2 linked regions of the Luteitalea sp. TBR-22 genome follow. The protein of the gene in region 1 interacts with the protein of each later gene in a pairwise test. Links are inferred from orthologs where the notes say so. Each region holds a gene or a part of one and is shown on either strand. Other genes may lie near its edges.

Evidence for each region. Proteins that work in one complex are often made in the same cells at the same time.
Region 2: the proteins of rplK (region 1) and TBR22_RS16455 interact in binary tests that used the Escherichia coli proteins (3 or more experiments, as listed by UniProt). The link is inferred for Luteitalea sp. TBR-22 from one-to-one orthologs.

Annotation. Positions count from the first base shown.
Region 1 is NZ_AP024452.1:4,557,843-4,561,787, forward strand. Bases 180-3,077 are described here. They hold rplK (50S ribosomal protein L11), read right to left. Parts: upstream 1,893-3,077; coding sequence 1,467-1,892; downstream 180-1,466. Other genes in these bases: rplJ (50S ribosomal protein L10), read right to left, coding at 180-650; rplA (50S ribosomal protein L1), read right to left, coding at 662-1,363; nusG (transcription termination/antitermination protein NusG), read right to left, coding at 1,926-2,492; secE (preprotein translocase subunit SecE), read right to left, coding at 2,489-2,785; rpmG (50S ribosomal protein L33), read right to left, coding at 3,011-3,077. Outside these bases: more of rplJ, read right to left, coding at 126-179; more of rpmG, read right to left, coding at 3,078-3,160; tuf (elongation factor Tu), read right to left, coding at 3,342-3,945. UniProt on the Escherichia coli protein: Forms part of the ribosomal stalk which helps the ribosome interact with GTP-bound translation factors.
Region 2 is NZ_AP024452.1:3,921,132-3,925,110, reverse strand. What follows is about bases 626-3,557. They hold TBR22_RS16455 (50S ribosomal protein L11 methyltransferase), read right to left. Parts: upstream 2,561-3,557; coding sequence 1,691-2,560; downstream 626-1,690. Other genes in these bases: dnaJ (molecular chaperone DnaJ), read right to left, coding at 2,564-3,557; TBR22_RS16460 (16S rRNA (uracil(1498)-N(3))-methyltransferase), read left to right, coding at 981-1,730; TBR22_RS16465 (serine/threonine-protein kinase), read right to left, coding at 626-872. Outside these bases: more of TBR22_RS16465, read right to left, coding at 1-625; more of dnaJ, read right to left, coding at 3,558-3,712; nucleotide exchange factor GrpE, read right to left, coding at 3,705-3,979. UniProt on the Escherichia coli protein: Methylates ribosomal protein L11.

The sequences.
Region 1 (3,945 bases):
CTGCGTCCGGCTTTCAGCTATCAACGGTCTCCATCGCTGACGTTCCGCATGACCGGGACACAGCAGATGCCTGATAGCTGACAGCGACCTCGTGTATGACCGCCGGCCGCGCCGGCGATCCCTCCCTACTCGCCCTTCTTCTTCTCCACCTGCGACAGGACGTTCATCAGGTCCCGCGGCGCCGCGCTCAGCACGCTGACGATCTGGACCATCGGGGCCTGCAGCAGGTACAGCAGCTTGGCGTACAGCTCGGGCTTGCCCGGCATGTTCGCCAGTTCGTTCACGGCGGGACCCGTGACCACGTCGCCCTGCACGACCGCCGCCTTCAGCACGAGGGCCGGGGCCGTCTTGGCAAACGTCGTCAGCACCTTCGCGAGCGCGACCGGATCGTCGCCGCTGAAGGCGACCGCCGTCGTGCCCGTGAAGTGGGGCGTGAGCGCCTCGAAGGGCGTGCCCGCCATGGCGCGGCGAGCGAGGGTGTTCTTGACCACCTTGTACGAGCCCTGCACGGCCCGCACCTGCCGGCGCAGTTCGGTGACCTCGGGGACCTTCAGCCCCTTGTACTCCATCACGATCAGGCTCTCGGCCTTCCCGAAGGATTCCGTGAGCTGGCCGAGTTCCAGTTGCTTGTCAGCGCGAGATACAGCCATGGTCTCTCTCCCTACTTGACGAGCGACTCGACATGCGAGGTGTCGATCGCCACGCCGGGGCCCATGGTCGAGCTGACCGTCAGGCTCTTGAGGTACTTGCCCTTGGCCGCCGCGGGCTTCGCCTTCATCACGCTGTCGAACAGGGCGTGCGCGTTGGCCAGGAGGTTCTCGGTCGGGAACGACACCTTGCCGATCGGCGCGTGCACGATGCCGGTCTTGTCCACCCGGAACTCGACCTTGCCCGCCTTGATCTCCTGCACGGCCTTGGTGATGTCGGTCGTGACCGTCCCCGTCTTCGGATTGGGCATCAAGCCGCGCGGGCCGAGCACCTTGCCCAGGCGCCCCACCGCCCGCATCATGTCGGGCGTCGCCACGACCGCATCGAAGTCGGTCCAGCCGCCCGAGATCTTCTCGACCAGTTCCTCGCCGCCCACCGCATCGGCGCCGGCGGCTTCCGCCTCGCGCTGCTTCTCGGGATTGGCGATCACCAGCACCCGCTTGGTCTTGCCGAGCCCGTGCGGCAGCACCACCGTGCCACGCACCATCTGGTCGGCATGCTTGGGATCGACGCCAAGGCGCATCGCGACCTCGACGGTCTCGTCGAACTTCGTGTACTTCAGCTTCTGGATGAGGGGAATGGCCTCATCCAGCACGTACGGGCGCTCCTCGACCTGCGCGCGCGCCGCCGCGTACTTCTTCCCGGGAGTGGGCATGTGCTACCTCCGTGGTGCAGTCGGCCGACGAGCGGCCTCCCACGTTGTGTCGAATCCCCGTAATTTGAAATGTGAAACCTCAAATTGCGCGGGGTACCACCTGTCAGCCGACGACGTCGAGGCCCATCGAGCGGGCCGTGCCGGCCACGCTGCGCATGGCCGCGTCGAGCGACTCGCAGTTCAGGTCGGGCAGCTTCAGGCGCGCGATCTCCTCGACCTGCGCCTTGGTCACCGTGCCGACCTTGTTCTTGTTCGGCTCGGCCGAGCCCTTGGGCACGTTCGCGGCGCGCTTGAGCAGCACCGGAGCGGGCGGCGTCTTCAGCACGAAGGTGTACGACCGATCGGCGTACACCGTCACCACCACGGGGATGATGAGACCGTCCTGGCCGGCGGTCTTCGCGTTGAAGTTCTTGCAGAAGTCCATGATGTTGACGCCCTGCGGACCGAGCGCGGTCCCGACAGGGGGCGCCGGCGTTGCCTTGCCGGCGGCGATCTGGAGCTTCACGAGTGCTTGAACCTTCTTGGCCATGTGTCTTCGAACCGTCCCTGCTGCGTTCCGGGCCTAGAGCTTCTCGACCTGCAGGAAGTCGAGCTCCACCGGCGTGGACCGCCCGAAGATCGTCACCATGACCTTCAGCGTGCTGCGCTCGGTATTGACCTCGTCCACCGTGCCGTTGAAGTTGGTGAACGGCCCCTCGTTGATGCGCACCTGGTCGCCCTTCTCGAAGTGGTACTTCGGCTTGGGCTTCTCGGCACTCTCGCGCACCTGCGCGAGGATGTTGTCCACTTCTTCGCGGGTCAGCGGCGTCGGCTTGGCGCCCGCTCCCACGAACCCGGTGACCTTCGGGGTGTTCTTCACCACGTGCCACGCGTCGTCGGTCATCTGCATCTCGACGAAGAGATAGCCGGGGAAGATGCGCTTGCGCATCTCGGCCTTGCGGCCGCTGCGCATCTCCATGACCGTTTCCTGCGGCACGAGGACCTCGCCGAACTTGTCCTCGAGGCCGTAGGCCTGCACGCGCTGCTCGAGCGACTCCTTGACCTTGTTCTCGAAGCCCGAGTACGTGTGGACGATGTACCAGCTGAGCGACGGCCCCGGCGATGCCGCGCCTTCCTGCACCTCGCTCATGCCGCCCCTCCGAAGCTGCGGAAGATCCACTCGACGAGCTTGTTGAAGGCTGCGTCGACCGCGAACAGGTAGATGCCCATCACCAGCGAGAAGGCGATCACGACGATGGTCGTGGCCTGCACTTCGCGCTGCGTCGGCCAGGTGACGCGCCCGACCTCCTCGCGCACCTTGGCAAGGAAATCCTTGCCGCGCGCCCACCAGCCCAGCGGGCCGGCGGTCGCCACCACGGGCGTTTCCGCCTCGCGACGGCCTGCCTGTGCGTCCTTGACGTTGTCCACCATCGCGGTCTTCACGCTGCGGTTCCTTCAGTGCAGACGCCCGGGCGCGCATCGCAGTCGAGGCGATACGCGCTCGGGCCGTCCACCGGCGGGTGTGGCAGGCCAGGAGGGACTCGAACCCCCAGCCCCCGGTTTTGGAGACCGGTGCTCTGCCAATTGAGCTACTGGCCTGTGCAACTCCGCCACCGGACCCGGCCGGTGGCAACCAACCCTGAGAGCACACGCCGGACCAATCCGGCGCTACTTGCTCTCCTTGTGCTCCGTGTGCGACTTGCAGAAGCGGCAGAACTTCTTCATGTGCAGCCGCTCGGTCGTCTTCTTCTTGTTGCGCGTCGTGCTGTAGTTGCGACGCTTGCACTCGCCGCACGCGAGCTGAACGATGTCTCTCATGATCGTCTTCTCAACTTCCGGACTACTGGCTCAGGGCTTCGGGCTCAGGGCTCAGGGAGCTCGCAGATGCTGCGGCCTCTGGAGGGTTTCTGAGTCTTGCGCCGAGAGCCGTGAGCCGTTGTCCAGACGGCCGGCTCGGAGAGCCGGCCCTACCCGGTAAGTCGCCGGCGCCGCCGGCGACTTACTGAAGAATCTCGGTGATCGTGCCCGCGCCCACCGTGCGGCCACCCTCGCGGATGGCGAACCGCAGGCCCTTCTCCAGCGCCACCGGCCCGATGAGCTCGATCTCCATCGTCACGTTGTCGCCCGGCATCACCATCTCGACGCCCTCGGGCAGCTTCGCCACGCCGGTCACGTCGGTCGTCCGGATGTAGAACTGCGGACGATAGCCGTTGAAGAACGGCGTGTGCCGGCCGCCCTCTTCCTTCGTGAGGACGTAGACCTCGCCCTTGAACTTGGTGTGCGGCGTGATCGACCCCGGCTTGGCCAGCACCTGCCCACGCTCCACGGCTTCCTTGTCGATGCCGCGCAGCAGCGCCCCGATGTTGTCGCCCGCCTGGCCCTCGTCGAGCAGCTTCTTGAACATCTCGACGCCGGTCACCACCGTCTTGCGCGTCGGGCCGAAGCCGACAATCTCGATTTCCTCGCCGACCTTCACCTTGCCACGCTCGACACGCCCGGTCACCACCGTGCCTCGGCCCGAGATCGAGAACACGTCCTCGACCGGCATCAGGAACGGCTTGTCGATCTGGCGCTCCGGCAGCGGGACGTAGTTGTCGACCGCC
Region 2 (3,979 bases), 640 kb from region 1 along the record:
GCCGTCCGCGCCGGTCGCCCCGCGTCGTCGAGGCCGAGGTCGGCGATGGCGCGCGGTCCCGGCGTGCCCAGGATGACCGGCTTGGCGGCGAGCAGGTCGTCGAGCAGGTCCGCGGCACGCGTGTACCGGTCGGCCACCTGCGGCGCCAGGCACTTCATGATGATGTCGTTCAGGCGGCGCGGGATCGCGGGATTGCGCGATCGCGGCGGCGTCACCAGTTCACCGGTGAGCAGCTTGTGCAGCGCCGAGGGCGGCGGCGGGTCGTACGGCAACTCGCCGGTGAGCATCTGGTACATCGTGATGCCCACCGAGTACAGGTCCGACGCGAACACGGCCTTGCCCTGGAACTGCTCGGGCGCCATGAACGCCGGGCTGCCGATCACCGTCGTGCCGTGCGCGGCGATCTCCAGAAAGCGCGAGGTGCCGAAGTCGGCCACCTTGAGCATCCCGTTCTCGGAGACCAGCACGTTGGCCGGCCGCAGGTCGCGATGGATCACGCCCTGCTTGTGCGCGTGGTCGACGGCATTGCCGATCTGCACGGTGTAGTCGAGCGCCCGCGGCAGGTCGAGCGCACCTTCACGCTCCAGTACGCTCTCCAGCGTCTCGCCGGCGACGTACTCCATCACGATGAAGAAGACGTCGTCCTGCTTGTCGGCCGTCGTGATCGCGACGATGTTGGGGTGGTTGACGCTGGCCAGCAGGCGCGGCTCGCGGAGCAGCTCGGAGAAGTCGAGGCCCTGCCGGTGGGGCACCTTGATGGCCACCTGCTTGTCCAGCCAGGTGTCGCGCGCGAGGTAGACGGTGCCAAACCCGCCGCTTCCCAGTGGTGACAGGATGCGATACTTGCCGAGGGTCTGGCCCTTGAAGAGCATGCCGGGGCCTGAGTATACCCGCCTTCGCCAAGGCTTCGGCGGGCAAGTCCTCCCGGCTCTCGGCGTCGCCGCTTCGGCGGACGGGGGCCCTCAGCCTTTCACGACGCCGTGCCTCATCGCTTCTTCGCGCCGGACCTGACCCACGACGCACCGACGGTGGTGCTGCCACCCGGCGAGAGCCTGCACCTCGCGCGCGTGCTGCGGTTGCGCGAGGGCGACGCGGTGGAGGTGTTCGACGGCCGCGGCGCCCTGCATGCGGCGCGCGTCGAGCGCGTCGCACCCGGGGGAAGCGTGCTCGCCGTGCAGGGGGCCCGCGCGGCCGCCCCGGAGCCGCCCGCCCCGATCGTCATCGTGCAGGCGCTGCTCAAGGGCGACGCCATGGACGCGGTCGTCCGCGACGCGACGGTGCTCGGGGCCACGGCGATCCTGCCGGTCGTGAGCGCGCGCACCAACGTCCCGGCACGGGCCGCCGTTGCCGCCCACGAGCGCTGGCAGCGGGTCGCCGTCGCCGCGGCCAAGCAGTGCGGCCGCGCCGTGCTGCCGACGATCGCGGCGCCGTGCGAGCTGGCCGACGCGGTCGGCACGGCGCTGACGAACGTGCCCACGAGGCTCTGGCTCGCCGAGCCCGCCGTGTCGGGCGACCACGGCGGCGAGGTGCCGAGCCCGCCGCAGGCAACGGCGCTGGCGATCGGGCCCGAGGGCGGGTGGACGAACGAGGAAGTCGACGCCGCCCGTGCGGCGGGATGGCGTCCCTGGACGATGATGCCGGTGACGCTGCGGGCCGAGCACGTGGCGCTGGCGGCGCTCTCGGTGATCCGCTACGCCTGGGACGCGGCGCTGCGGCGGCGCATGACGTAAGCGATCCAGAACTCTTCTTCGTGGGTGGCCTCGACGTCGCAGTCGTCGAAGGCCTCGCGCACCCAGCGGGCCTCGTCCTCGGTGAAGCCGCTCAGCACGGCGCGGCCGCCGGGCGCCACCAGGCGCTGCACGCGCGCTCCCTGCTGGCGCAGGAGGGTGCCGGTGAGGTTGGCGCACACGACGTCGGCTGGCAGCAGGGCAGGGTCGTCGAGCCCGCGCACCTCGACTCGCACGGCGCCCGCCGGCACGGCGTTGCGACGCAGGGTGTCCTCGGCAGCCTCGACCGCGTCGGGATCGTTGTCGACGCCGACCGCCTCGGCCGCGCCCAGCTTCCATGCGGCCACGGCCAGCACGCCCGAGCCGGTGCCGACGTCGAGCACGCGCCGGCCGGCCAGGTCGAGCGCCTGCAGGGCGCGCAGGCACAGCCGCGTCGACTGGTGATGCCCCGTGCCGAAGCCGGTGGATGGCTCGATCTCGATCAGCAGGGCGTCGCCGAGGGCGTCAGGCGACGGCAGGTCCCACGGCGGCGCCACGACGACGCGGCCGACGCGCACGGCGGGCAGGTTGGCCTGCGAGCGGGCAGCCCAGCCCTCGTCGGGCACGTCCTCGGTGGTGATGGCGGCCTGCGCCAGCCACCCACGGGTGGCGAGCAGGTCGAGCGCCGCGTCGCGATCCGCTGCCGCAGTGAAGTGCAGCGACACCACGTCACCGTCCTCGTCGAGCGCCGAGGCGCCGCAGTCGTCGACGTCGAGCCACAACTGCTGCTGCCGCGCCTCGTCGAGCGGGGCGGCGAATGCGAGCCGGAGCACCGGCCAGGTTCTGGTGGACATGACTCAGCCGAACATGTCCTTGACGCGCTCGAAGAACGGCTTGTCCTCCTGCCCGCGATCGCGCGCGGCGGCATCGCCGGTGTCGGTGGGCAGCACGGCGCGCAGGGCCTCGAGCGCCTCGCGCACCTCGCGCGACGGCTTCTTGGGCACGTGCACGCCGACGATCACGTGCAGGTCGCCGTGGCCGCGGCCCGAGACGTTGGGCATGCCCTTGCCCCTGACGCGCAGGCTCGTGCCCGGCTGCGTGCCCTCGGGGATCTCGAGTGGGTGCGAGCCGTCGAGCGTCGGCACGTGCACGGTGCCGCCGAGCGCCAGCGTCGTGAACTGCACCGGCACCTCGCAGTGCAGGTCGTCGCCCTCGCGGTGGAAGAACGGGTGCTCGGCCACGTGGAACACGACGTACAGGTCGCCCTGCGGGCCGCCGCCCGTGCCGTGCTCGCCCTCGCCGCTCAGGCGCATGCGCTGCCCCGTGGCCACGCCAGCCGGGATGCGCACCGTGAGCTTGCGCTCGCGGGTGACGCGACCCGCGCCGCGGCAGGTGCCGCACGGCGACGCGATCACCCGGCCGGTGCCGCGGCAGGTGCCGCACGGCCGCGCCACGGTGAAGAAGCCCTGCTGGTAGCGCAACTGGCCCGAGCCGCTGCACTGGCTGCAGGTCTCGGGCGAGGTGCCCGCCGCCGCGCCCGATCCCTTGCAGGTCTCACACGTCTCCTCGCGCGGGATCTGCAGCTGCATCTCGTGGCCGCGCGCCGCCTGCTCGAAGGTGATCTCGAGGTCGTAACGCAGATCGGAGCCGCGCCGCGGCCCACCGCGACGACGACCGCCGCCGCCGAACAGGTCACCGAACCCGAACACGTCGCCGAGTCCGCCGAACAGGTCGCCGAAGTCGGCGAAGGTGCTCGGGTCGAACTGCGGGCCGCCCGCGCCCCCGACGCCGGCGTGCCCGAACCGGTCGTACGCCGCCCGCTTCTCCTTGTCGCCGAGCACGGCGAAGGCCTCGGCGGCCTCCTTGAACTTCTCCTCGGCCGTGTGGTCGCCCGGGTTGCGGTCGGGGTGGTACTGCAGCGCGAGCTTGCGGTAGGCGCTCTTGAGCTCCTTTTCGGTCGCGGTGCGCTCGACGCCGAGGACCTCGTAGTAGTCCCGCTTAGCCACGCGTGGCCACCTTCACCATCGACGGCCGCAGGAGGCGGTCGCCGAGGCGGTACCCGCGGCGCAGATCCTCGATCACCTCACCCTCGCGATGCGTGGCACTGACCTCCTGGCCGACCGCCTGGTGGACGTTCGGGTCGAAGTCGGCGCCGACCGCCTCGATGGGCACCACCTGCCGGCGCTTCAGCAACTCGAGGAACTGCTTGTGGATCAGTTCCAGGCCCTGCCGGTGGCTTGCCAGGACGGGTTCGCTGGAGGCCGTGGCTGCCG